DNA from 3 places in the Paracoccus sp. P2 genome. Region 3 is predicted to be linked to each of the others. Evidence: riboswitches for the same ligand, from Rfam matches in the RefSeq annotation. Region 3 holds a riboswitch; each other region holds the start of a gene.
What was found. A riboswitch is a leader RNA that binds a small molecule or an ion and turns the genes downstream of it on or off. The one in region 3 is predicted to bind thiamine pyrophosphate.

Region 1 (3,201 bases), on a different contig from region 3:
GATGCAGCAGGCGGATGGTGCGGGTCAGCGCCACTTCCGGGCAGCGGATCACCAGCATCTCGCCGCGCACGCCGCGCAGGTCGGAAAGTTCGTCCCTGGCGGCCAGGCCGCGGGCATCGACGACAAGGCCGGTGGGCGTGCCCTCGGTTTCGATGGCGACGCCCTGCGCCTCCAGCCGGTCGCGCAGGGCCAGCAGGGCGGCGCGCGGGTTCAGGTGCGCCTCGGTGGCGAAATGCAGGCCGCGCGGGAAGCGGCCGGCCAGCTCCGGCTCCAGCGCCGCGACTTCCTCGCCGTTCACCGGCTGATGCGCCTCGGTCAGCCGGGCAAAGCGGTCGAGTTCCGCCCGGTCGCGCGAGGGCGCCAGGACCAGCGTGCCGCGGCGGATGACCTCGGCGCCATTCGCCTGCCACCAGTCGGCGGCATCGAGGCCCAGGCGCAGCACCGCCGGCTCGGCGCTTTCGGCCTCGCAATAGGGCGCCAGCATCCCGCCGGCGCGCCAGCTGCAGGCCTGGGATCCGGGCTTGCCGGCCGGGTCGATGATGCGCGGCAGGATGCCGCGCGCCGCCAGTTCGGTGGCGATGCACAGGCCCATGACCCCGGCGCCCAGGATGGTGATCTGGTTCATGCCTGCCTCCAGAACTCGTGGAAATGATGCACCGGGCCGTGCCCCAGTCCGACCGACAATTCGTCGGCGTGGGCGATGGCGGCCTGCAGCCAGCCATGGGCGCGGGTCACGGCCTGCGCCACCGTCAGCCCCTGCGCCAGCCCTGCCGCGATGGCCGAGGACAGCGAGCAGCCAGTGCCGTGGGTGTTGGGCGTCTGCTGGCGCGGGGCCGTCAGGGTCAGCGGCTGGGGCCCGACCAGAAGGTCGGTGCAGCTGTCTTCGGTCGCATGACCGCCCTTCATCAGCACATGGTCGGCGCCCAGGGCGCGCAGCGCCTCGCCCTGCTCGCGCATCTCCTCGGGCGTCGCGGCGGGGGGGCGACCCAGAAGCCGCGCCGCCTCGGGCAGGTTCGGGGTCAGCACGGTCGCCAGCGGGATCAGCTGCTCGCGCAGCGCCGAGACGGCATCGTCCGGCAAAAGCGCGTCGCCGGATTTCGCCACCATCACCGGGTCCAGCACCACCGGCACCGGATTGTCCGCCAGCAGCGCCGCCAGCCGGTCGGCGACGACCGTGATCACATCGGCGCCGCCGACCATGCCGATCTTGACCGCGCGCACCTCGAGATCGCCGAAGACCGCGTCGATCTGCGCCGCGACCATGGCCGGGCTGACCGCCTCGACCGCGGCGACGGTGCGGGTGTTCTGCGCGGTGATCGCCGTGATCACAGAGGCGCCATAGACGCCCAGCGCCGAGAAGGCCTTCAGGTCGGCCTGGATTCCGGCGCCGCCGCCGCTGTCCGAGCCGGCGATGGTCAGCGCGATGGGATGGGGCTGCAATCCCGACATGGCCCGCCTTTCGTTTCGGCCGGGCATGGGGACGCGGGGCGGATGGGTGGCGGCCTGGGATTGCGGGCCGCGTCACTCTACCCTTCCCTACGCCGGCATGACCCGGATCAGGTTCGATGGGTCGGTGCCGGGCACCTCTCAGCCCCGTGCGGGGCTCCCCAAGTGTATGAGTCTTCCGCGTGACACTAGGCCCCGGCGCCCCTTATTGCAAGGGCTGCGCGCGGCCGGCCCGTCGCGGCGCTGTCATGCATCCGTCCGCCTTGCCAGCCAAGATGGCCGGCGGGCGGCGGCGGTTTCGGGCTTTACACCGCCCGGAATTCCGGCCGATCTGGGCGCGGCGAAATGCGGAAGGATGCGATGAAAAGCGTGATTTTCGACCTGGGCGGGGTGCTGATCGACTGGGATCCGGCGTTGGCCTTTGCGGATGTCTTCACCAGCCGGGCCGAGGCCGAGACCTGGATGGCCCGCATCGACTTTCCCGGCTGGAACCGGATGCAGGACGGCGGGCGCAGTTTTGCCGAGGGGCTGGCCGCCGCCCGCGCCGAGCATGGCGACGAGGCGCGGCATCTGGCGGGCTATCTGGCGGCCTTTCCCGTCACCATAGAAAAGACCGTGCCCGGCAGCTGGGCGGTGGCCGAGGCGCTGCTGGCGCGCGGCGTGCCGCTTTATGCGCTGACCAACTGGTCGGCCGAGACCTGGCCGCATGCGCTGGAGCTGCATCCCCGGCTGGGCGGGCTGTTCGCCGACATCCTGGTCTCGGGCCAGGTCGGCGCGCTGAAGCCCGATCCGGCGATCTTTCGGCTGCTGATGGACCGCAACGGGCTGCGGCCCGGGGACTGCATCTTCATCGACGACAGCCCGGCCAATGTCGAGGGCGCCCGCGCGCTGGGCATGGACGGGATTCACTTTACCGGCGCCGAGGCGCTGGGCCGGGAACTGGCGCGGCGCGGGGTGATTTAAGGGGGAGGCTAGTCCGCTTTGCGGGGCGAAGCGGTCGGTCGGCTCTTGATGTTCCTGTCCCACAACGGTTAGAATCCCGGCATCGACCGAGTGGCAACTAGGGTTCCGGGCCGACCCATATGGGCCGCCGCAGGACCGAGCGTTGCAGAGACCGGGGGAGTTCCCTGGCTGCACCCAAGGGACAAAAGCCCAGGGGAGGAGACGTCGAGATCAACCGCGCCGATGGCGCAAAGGGGATCTCAATGACGCTTGCCTCGCTGTTTCTTGTCGTTCTCGCATCCTTCATCCATGCCAGCTGGAACCTGCTGGCCAAACGTGCCGCCTCGGTCGGGCCGGTGTTCGTCTTTGCCTATAATCTGGTCGCCTGCGTCGCTTATGCGCCATGGGTGGCTTGGCTGCTGGTTCAGGGAGGCATCAACTGGACCAGGGAAGGCATCGGCTTTGTTCTGTTCAGCGGGCTGATTCATCTGGCCTACAGCCTCTGCCTGCAACGCGGCTACAGGGTGGCGGACTTGTCGGTGGTCTATCCGGTGGCGCGGGGGACCGGGCCGATGCTGTCCTCGATCGGCGCATTCCTGATCCTGGGGGAAAGCCCGACCGGCACGGGCCTGGTCGGGCTGGTCCTTGTCGTTCTCGGCATCATGCTGATCGCCACGCAGGGAAAGCTTGCCGCACTCACCCGCCCTGGCGGGCAGGCGGGTGTTCGGTGGGGCGCCGCGACGGGCGGGCTGATCGCCAGCTACACGGTGGTGGATGCCTATGCGGTAAAAGCCCTTGGCATCGCGCCGGTGG
Region 2 (3,201 bases), on a different contig from region 3:
GCCGAGCGCCGCAGCGTCACCGGGATGTCGCCACCGACCAGAATCCTGTCCATCCGTTCCCCCATCTTGCGAAGGGCCGTGCCTCTGCCCATCTTTCCCCCGCACCACCGGCCGCCCGCAAGGGGGAAAAGGCTTTGACAGCCTGCCCCGGCTGTGGCAGGGGACAGCGGATTTAGCTGAACGCGGCAGAAAGAGAACACCATGCCCAAAGAGGAATGGGGCACGAAACGCCTTTGCCCCCATTGCGCGACGCGCTTTTACGACCTGATGAACGATCCGATGACCTGCCCGGCCTGCGGCGCGGAATTTACCGTGGAAAGCCTGACCAACGGCCGCTCGCGCTCGCTGATCTCGGAAAAGACCGCTTCGCGTGACACGGACCAGACAGATCTGGCCGATGACGAGGATCTGGACGATGACGCCGATACCGGCGATCTGGACGACGATCTGCTGGACGATGACGATGACGGCGACATGTCGCTGGACGACATCGCCGACGTGCCGGACAATGACGACGAATAACCCCCTTTCCTGACCAACCCAGGCCCCGGAGCGCGACCGCGCCGCCGGGGCCTTTTTTTCATGGCAAGGACGATGCGGACCATCGACAGACAGGCCATGCGCGCCATCCTGCTGACCCCGCAGGACCGGGTGTTGCTGATGCGGGTCGATTACGGTGGCGGCGACTGGTGGATCACCCCCGGCGGCGGCGCGGAACCGGGCGAGACGCCGGAACAGACCCTGCGCCGCGAACTGGCCGAGGAACTGGGATTCGCCCTGCCCGCCCTAGGCCCGCTGGTCTGGCGCCGCCGCGTGGCGATGACGCTGCACCAGCGGCGCTGGCGGCAAGCCGAGGATTATTTCCTGATCGAGACCGCCGCTTTCACCCCGGCGGTCCAGGACGCCCCCGAGGCCGGCACCATCCGCGAATTTCGCTGGTGGAGCCTTGACGAGATGCGCCACACATCCGAGCGGCTGGCCCCGGTCGGGCTTGCGCGCATCGTGCTGGACTATCGCGCAAGCGGGCCGCCCGGCAGCCCGCCCGACATCGAAATCATCGAGGACTGACGGCTAAACTGCATAGGCATCGTCGAAAAATGCCAGTTCCAGCGTGACCGCGCGGCGGAAGAAATCCCGCGCCTGCTCTGCGGCCTCGGGTCCGGCGCGGTCGAACTCATCCCGCAGGAAGCCCACGAAATCGCGAAAGAACGGGTTGTCGTGCAGCGTGATCCAATCGGCGTGGACGAAATTCTCGGGCAGCGGCTTAGGCGCGCGCATGGCCCAGTCGAGATAAAGCCCCTCGGCCACGTTCAGCACCGCCAGCACGGCGGGATAGGCACGCGTCGCCGCCGCCTCGCGCATCAGCGCCTGGAATCCCGCCATGGGCGCGCTGTCGGGAATGGCGGCACGGTCCGCCTCGCCCACGCCGAGCGCGGCGAAGGCGCGCAGGAAATAGTCGTTCTCCTCGCCCGAGACCATGCCGGCGAAGCGCCCGAAGCGCAGCCGCGATTCGAAGCGGTCGGCCGAGGCGATGGCCGCGCCCAGAAGCGTCAGGAAGGCGTCGAGGAAACGGTGGTCCTGCACCAGGTAGCGCGCCATCACCGCATCCGCGATGCTGCCGTCGCACAGTTCGCGCACGAAGCGGTGGCCGACGGCGGCGGACCATTCCGTCGCACATTCCCGGCGCAGGGTTTCGAAGAAGCTTTCGGTCATCATGCCCTCATGGCTGGGGCAAGGCCGTCGCTGCGGGCGGCCTTGCGGGTAAGGCCGGCAAAAGGCAGGTCGATCATTCCCATTCCTCCGCCGGCATGATCCGGGTCAGGTTCGAAGGGTCACCGCGCCGCCCGTCGCCAGGTTGCGTAAGGCCAGCGGTTTCTCAGCCCCTTGCCGGGGCTCCCCTTGGTGGCGCCAGACTAGCGCGGAGGGCGGCGGCTGTCACCTCCCGCAGGGCGCGGCGGGCATCGTTCCGCCCACAGAATCGTGAGCCGCGAAATGCGTGGCTGGCCGGGCCCGAGGCGGCATTCCAGCTTGCAGCCGGGGGCCAGATGTTATCTCGTTACGGCAGGGCGGGCACTACCCCGTCCCCTGCCAGGATCGGGACCATGACGACAGGCGAAATGCCGAAACCCACGACCGCGACAGAGCTGAACGATCCCGCCGCACCGCGGCAGAGCCCGAAACAGGTCGGGCTGCGGCTGCACCGGCCTCCCCTGCTGACCAATATCTCGGCCGCGCGCTGGCTGCTGCTGGCCATCGTGGCGGCCTCGATCTATTTCTTCCACGGCTTCCTGGTGCCGGTGCTGGCGGCCATGGTGATCGCGCTGGCCAGCTGGCCCCTGCGCGAACGCGCGGCCTATCAGCTGAACCTGGGCCGCACCGGCGCGGCGACGCTGCTGGTGCTGGTGTTGGTCTGCTTCCTGCTGATCCCCATCGCCATGGCACTGATCTATGCCTTCCGCGAACTGCGCGACTGGATCAACTGGGCCATCCTGATCAACAGCTCGGGCGCGCCGACGCCGGGCTGGATGGTCGAACTGCCGCAGGTCGGCGACTGGCTGGACGAGAACTGGCAGACCTATATCGGCCGACCCGGCGGCATCAGCGAGATCGTGCAGCTGGTCAGCGGCTCGAATATCGGCGCGATCTATCGCGGCGCGGTGACGGCGGGAACGCTGGCCTTCCACCTGGCGCTGACCCTGCTGTTCATGCTGATCACGCTGTTCGTGCTGTATCGCGACGGCGACAAGATCGTGGCGCAGATCGACCAGGTCGGCCGCCGCATCCTGCCCGACCGCTGGAGCCGGCTGTCGCGCGTCGTGCCCGCCACCATCAGCTCGACCGTGACCGGCATGACGCTGATCGCCATCGGCGAGGGGGTGATCCTGGGCGTCGCCTATTGGCTGGCCGGCGTGCCCTCGCCGGTGACCTTCGGGGTCATCACCGGCTTCATGGCGCTGATCCCCGGCGGGGCGCCGCTGTCCTTCACCCTGGTCTCGGCCTATCTGGTGGCCAGCGGCTCGCCCGTCGAGGGGGCGGCGCTGTTCATCTGGGGCACCTGCGAGCTGTTCGTGGTGGACAAGACCATCCGCCCGGTCCTGGTCGGCGGCCCGGTCAAGCTGCCGTTCCTGCCCACGTTTTTCGGCCTGATCGGCGGGGTCAAGACCATGGGCATCGTCGGGCTGTTCGTCGGCCCGGTGCTGA
Region 3 (3,201 bases):
GCGATCAGCAGCAGGATCGCGGTTTCGCCGATGCGAATCCGGCGCTCGTCCAGTTCCTCATTGCCCAGGGGCAGGTTGTCAGCGGTCTTGCTCATGATCTCATCCCTGGTTGTAAAGCTCGGGCCGGGCCTTGCGGAACAGCCATTCGGTCAGCGGCAGGGCGACGAACATGCCGACATAAAGCCCGGTGGCATAGGTCAGCACGTTCGAGGCACCCGCCAGGCCAAGGATCAGATCCTTCTGCTCGGGAACGACATTGACGAGGGCGCCCGTGCAGGCCGCCAGCATGGATCCCGACCCGACGCCGCAGGACATGGCCAGGGCGCGGACGTCGAAAAGGCCAAGCGCATGGATCAAGGGCGGCATGATGGCGAAGACGAAGGTGCCGATGAGCGTGCCGGTGGCATAGACGCCCATGACGCCCGCGCCTTCGGGACTGTCGAGGCCGTATTTCTCGGCGATCAGGGCCAGGTTCGGCTCTCGGTCGATGGAATAGACCGCGCCAATGGTCTCGCGTCCCATCCGCAGCAGGAAGACGGCGACGGGAAAGGCGATGGCGATGGTGCCGAGGTTGCCGATCTCTTGCAGGATCAGGGCGGGGCCGGCGTCGATGATGGCCTGGATCTGGGGGCCGACCGTCGTGCCGAACTTGGCGACGAAGGGGGTGATCGCGATGGTGATCATGCCGCCGGCGAATTTCTGCACGCCGGGCGTCAGCAACCGCCTCGTCGCGCGGGTGATGTTCGGATTCAGCACGATGCCCATGGCAAAGGCATAAAGCATCGGCAGCAGGATGATGGCAGCGATGCCGATGGGCAGCCTCAGGACGCCGATCGCCTCGGCGATGCAGACGATGATAAGCACCAGGCCGTGCAACGCCCAGGTTCCAGGGCTGAAGGCAGGGGTTTCCCGCATGGGATTTCCTCTCTGTTGTGGCGGTTTTTGTCGGACTATGAAATCTTCGTGAAGGATCGACCAGCCCGCGAACTGGAACATCGCGTTGCCCGGACAGCAACGACATGCAGCGGGCCGCGGCGTTCCGAGCAGATCGAGCGGTCGGAAGCGCCGCCCGTTTCAGCACGCCCCCGCAGGGCGAATGCCGCGGCTGCGACGGCCTTCAACCGGTGCGCCCGGTCGCCGGGAGCGTGGCGAGGCGCCGGCTTCCCGGACCCTGCCGCCTGGCCCGCCCTGGCCCGCTGCCCCAAAGGCATCAGGCCGTGATCGCCGGCGAAATTCGCCGCCGGGACCGGCGGGGCGAGGCCGTTGCCGGCGCGGCCCGCCCGCGGGCGCGGCGGCGCGTAAAGGAAACGCCCGCTCTGGTTATTGACATCCCCGGCCCCGCTTCGCATGCTGCGCATCTCACCAGGGGTGTCCCGACAAGGGGCTGAGATACTGCTGGGCCGCGAGGCAGCGCAGGGACCCTATGAACCTGATCCAGTTCATGCTGGCGTAGGGACGGTGCGGATGCCTTGCCGGTCGCTGCGACCAATGGGGCATCCTTTTCCTTCCCGTCAGTGCTGGGTCTCCAATGCTGCGACGCGAGGAGCCTCGACATGACATCCAAAGAAACCCTGACGGTCACGACCGGACCGCTGCCCGCCTCGACCAAGGTGTTCAAGCCCGGCGTGCTTCATCCCGACATTCGCGTGCCCATGCGCGAGATAGCCTTGCATCCAAGTGCCGCGGAACCGCCGGTGACGGTCTATGATTCCTCGGGGCCCTATACCGATCCCGCCGCCGAGATCGCCATCGAACGCGGCCTGCCGCGCCTGCGGGACGGTTGGATCGCGGCGCGTGGCGATGTCGAGGCCTATCAGGGCCGGCATGTGAAGCCCGAGGATAACGGCTTCGTCGCCGGCGACCGGCTGACGCCGGAATTTCCCGTCCGGCACCGGCCCTTGCGGGCGCGGGACGGGAGCGCCGTCACCCAGCTGGCCTATGCCCGCGCGGGCATCGTCACGCCGGAAATGGAATTCGTCGCCATCCGCGAAAACCTGGGCCGCAAGGCCGCGAAAGAGGCGCTGGCCCGCGACGGGCAGGATTTCGGCGCCGCGATCCCCGATTTCGTCACGCCCGAGTTCGTGCGCGACGAGGTGGCGCGCGGGCGGGCGGTCATCCCGGCCAATATCAACCACCCCGAGGCCGAGCCGATGATCATCGGCCGCAATTTCCTGGTCAAGATCAACGCCAATATCGGCAATTCCGCCGTCACCTCGTCCATGGCCGAAGAGGTGGACAAGATGGTCTGGGCGACGCGCTGGGGCGCGGACACGGTGATGGACCTGTCCACGGGCCGCAACATCCACAACATCCGCGAATGGATCATCCGCAATTCGCCCGTGCCCATCGGCACCGTGCCGATCTATCAGGCGCTGGAAAAGGTCGGCGGCGTGGCCGAAGACCTGACATGGGAAGTCTTTCGCGACACGCTGATCGAGCAGGCCGAACAGGGCGTCGATTATTTCACCATCCATGCCGGGGTGCGGCTGCGCCACATCCCGCTGACGGTGGACCGCGTCACCGGGATCGTGTCGCGCGGCGGCTCGATCATGGCGAAATGGTGCCTGCATCATCACCGCGAAAGCTTCCTCTACGAGCATTTCGAGGAGATCTGCGACATCATGCGCGCCTATGACGTCAGCTTCAGCCTTGGCGACGGGCTGCGGCCCGGCTCCATCGCCGATGCCAACGATGCGGCGCAATTCGCCGAACTGGAAACCCTGGGCGAGCTGACGAAGATCGCCTGGGCCAGAGATTGCCAGGTGATCATCGAGGGCCCAGGCCATGTGCCCATGCACAAGATCAAGGAGAACATGGACAAGCAGCTGGAGATCTGCGGCGAGGCGCCGTTCTACACCCTCGGGCCGCTGACCACCGACATCGCGCCGGGTTACGACCACATCACCAGCGGCATCGGCGCGGCGATGATCGGCTGGTTCGGCACGGCGATGCTGTGCTATGTCACGCCCAAGGAACATCTGGGCCTGCCCGACCGCGATGACGTGAAGACCGGCGTCATCACCTACAAGATCGCCGCCCATGCCGCCGACCTGGCCAAGGGCCATCCGGCGGCGAAGATCCGCGACGACGCCCTGTCGCGCGCCCGGTTCGAGTTCCGGTGGGAGGATCAGTTCCACCTCTCGCTCGACCCCGAGACGGCGCGGGCCTTCCACGACGAGACCATGCCGAAGGAGGCGCATA

Region 1: it holds a riboswitch for thiamine pyrophosphate, as region 3 does, so the genes downstream of both, thiD (bifunctional hydroxymethylpyrimidine kinase/phosphomethylpyrimidine kinase) here and thiC (phosphomethylpyrimidine synthase ThiC) in region 3, are expected to answer to the same signal.
Region 2: it holds a riboswitch for thiamine pyrophosphate, as region 3 does, so the genes downstream of both, ACDP63_RS21295 (TenA family protein) here and thiC (phosphomethylpyrimidine synthase ThiC) in region 3, are expected to answer to the same signal.

Annotation. Positions count from the first base shown of each region.
Region 1 is NZ_JBGOSN010000007.1:107,676-110,876, forward strand. Features, by position in the region: gene ACDP63_RS06985 (FAD-dependent oxidoreductase) at 1-625, opposite strand, end outside; gene thiD (bifunctional hydroxymethylpyrimidine kinase/phosphomethylpyrimidine kinase) at 622-1,449, opposite strand; TPP riboswitch at 1,517-1,620, opposite strand; gene ACDP63_RS06995 (HAD family hydrolase) at 1,807-2,409, shown strand; gene ACDP63_RS07000 (DMT family transporter) at 2,652-3,201, shown strand, end outside.
Region 2 is NZ_JBGOSN010000055.1:15,259-18,459, reverse strand. Features, by position in the region: gene ACDP63_RS21310 (M48 family metallopeptidase) at 1-53, opposite strand, end outside; gene ACDP63_RS21305 (TIGR02300 family protein) at 202-522, shown strand; gene ACDP63_RS21300 (NUDIX hydrolase) at 595-1,068, shown strand; gene ACDP63_RS21295 (TenA family protein) at 1,072-1,713, opposite strand; TPP riboswitch at 1,779-1,910, opposite strand; gene ACDP63_RS21290 (AI-2E family transporter) at 2,103-3,201, shown strand, end outside.
Region 3 is NZ_JBGOSN010000016.1:45,198-48,398, reverse strand. Features, by position in the region: gene ACDP63_RS12065 (hypothetical protein) at 1-95, opposite strand, end outside; gene ACDP63_RS12060 (DUF3100 domain-containing protein) at 100-915, opposite strand; TPP riboswitch at 1,355-1,474, shown strand; gene thiC (phosphomethylpyrimidine synthase ThiC) at 1,554-3,201, shown strand, end outside.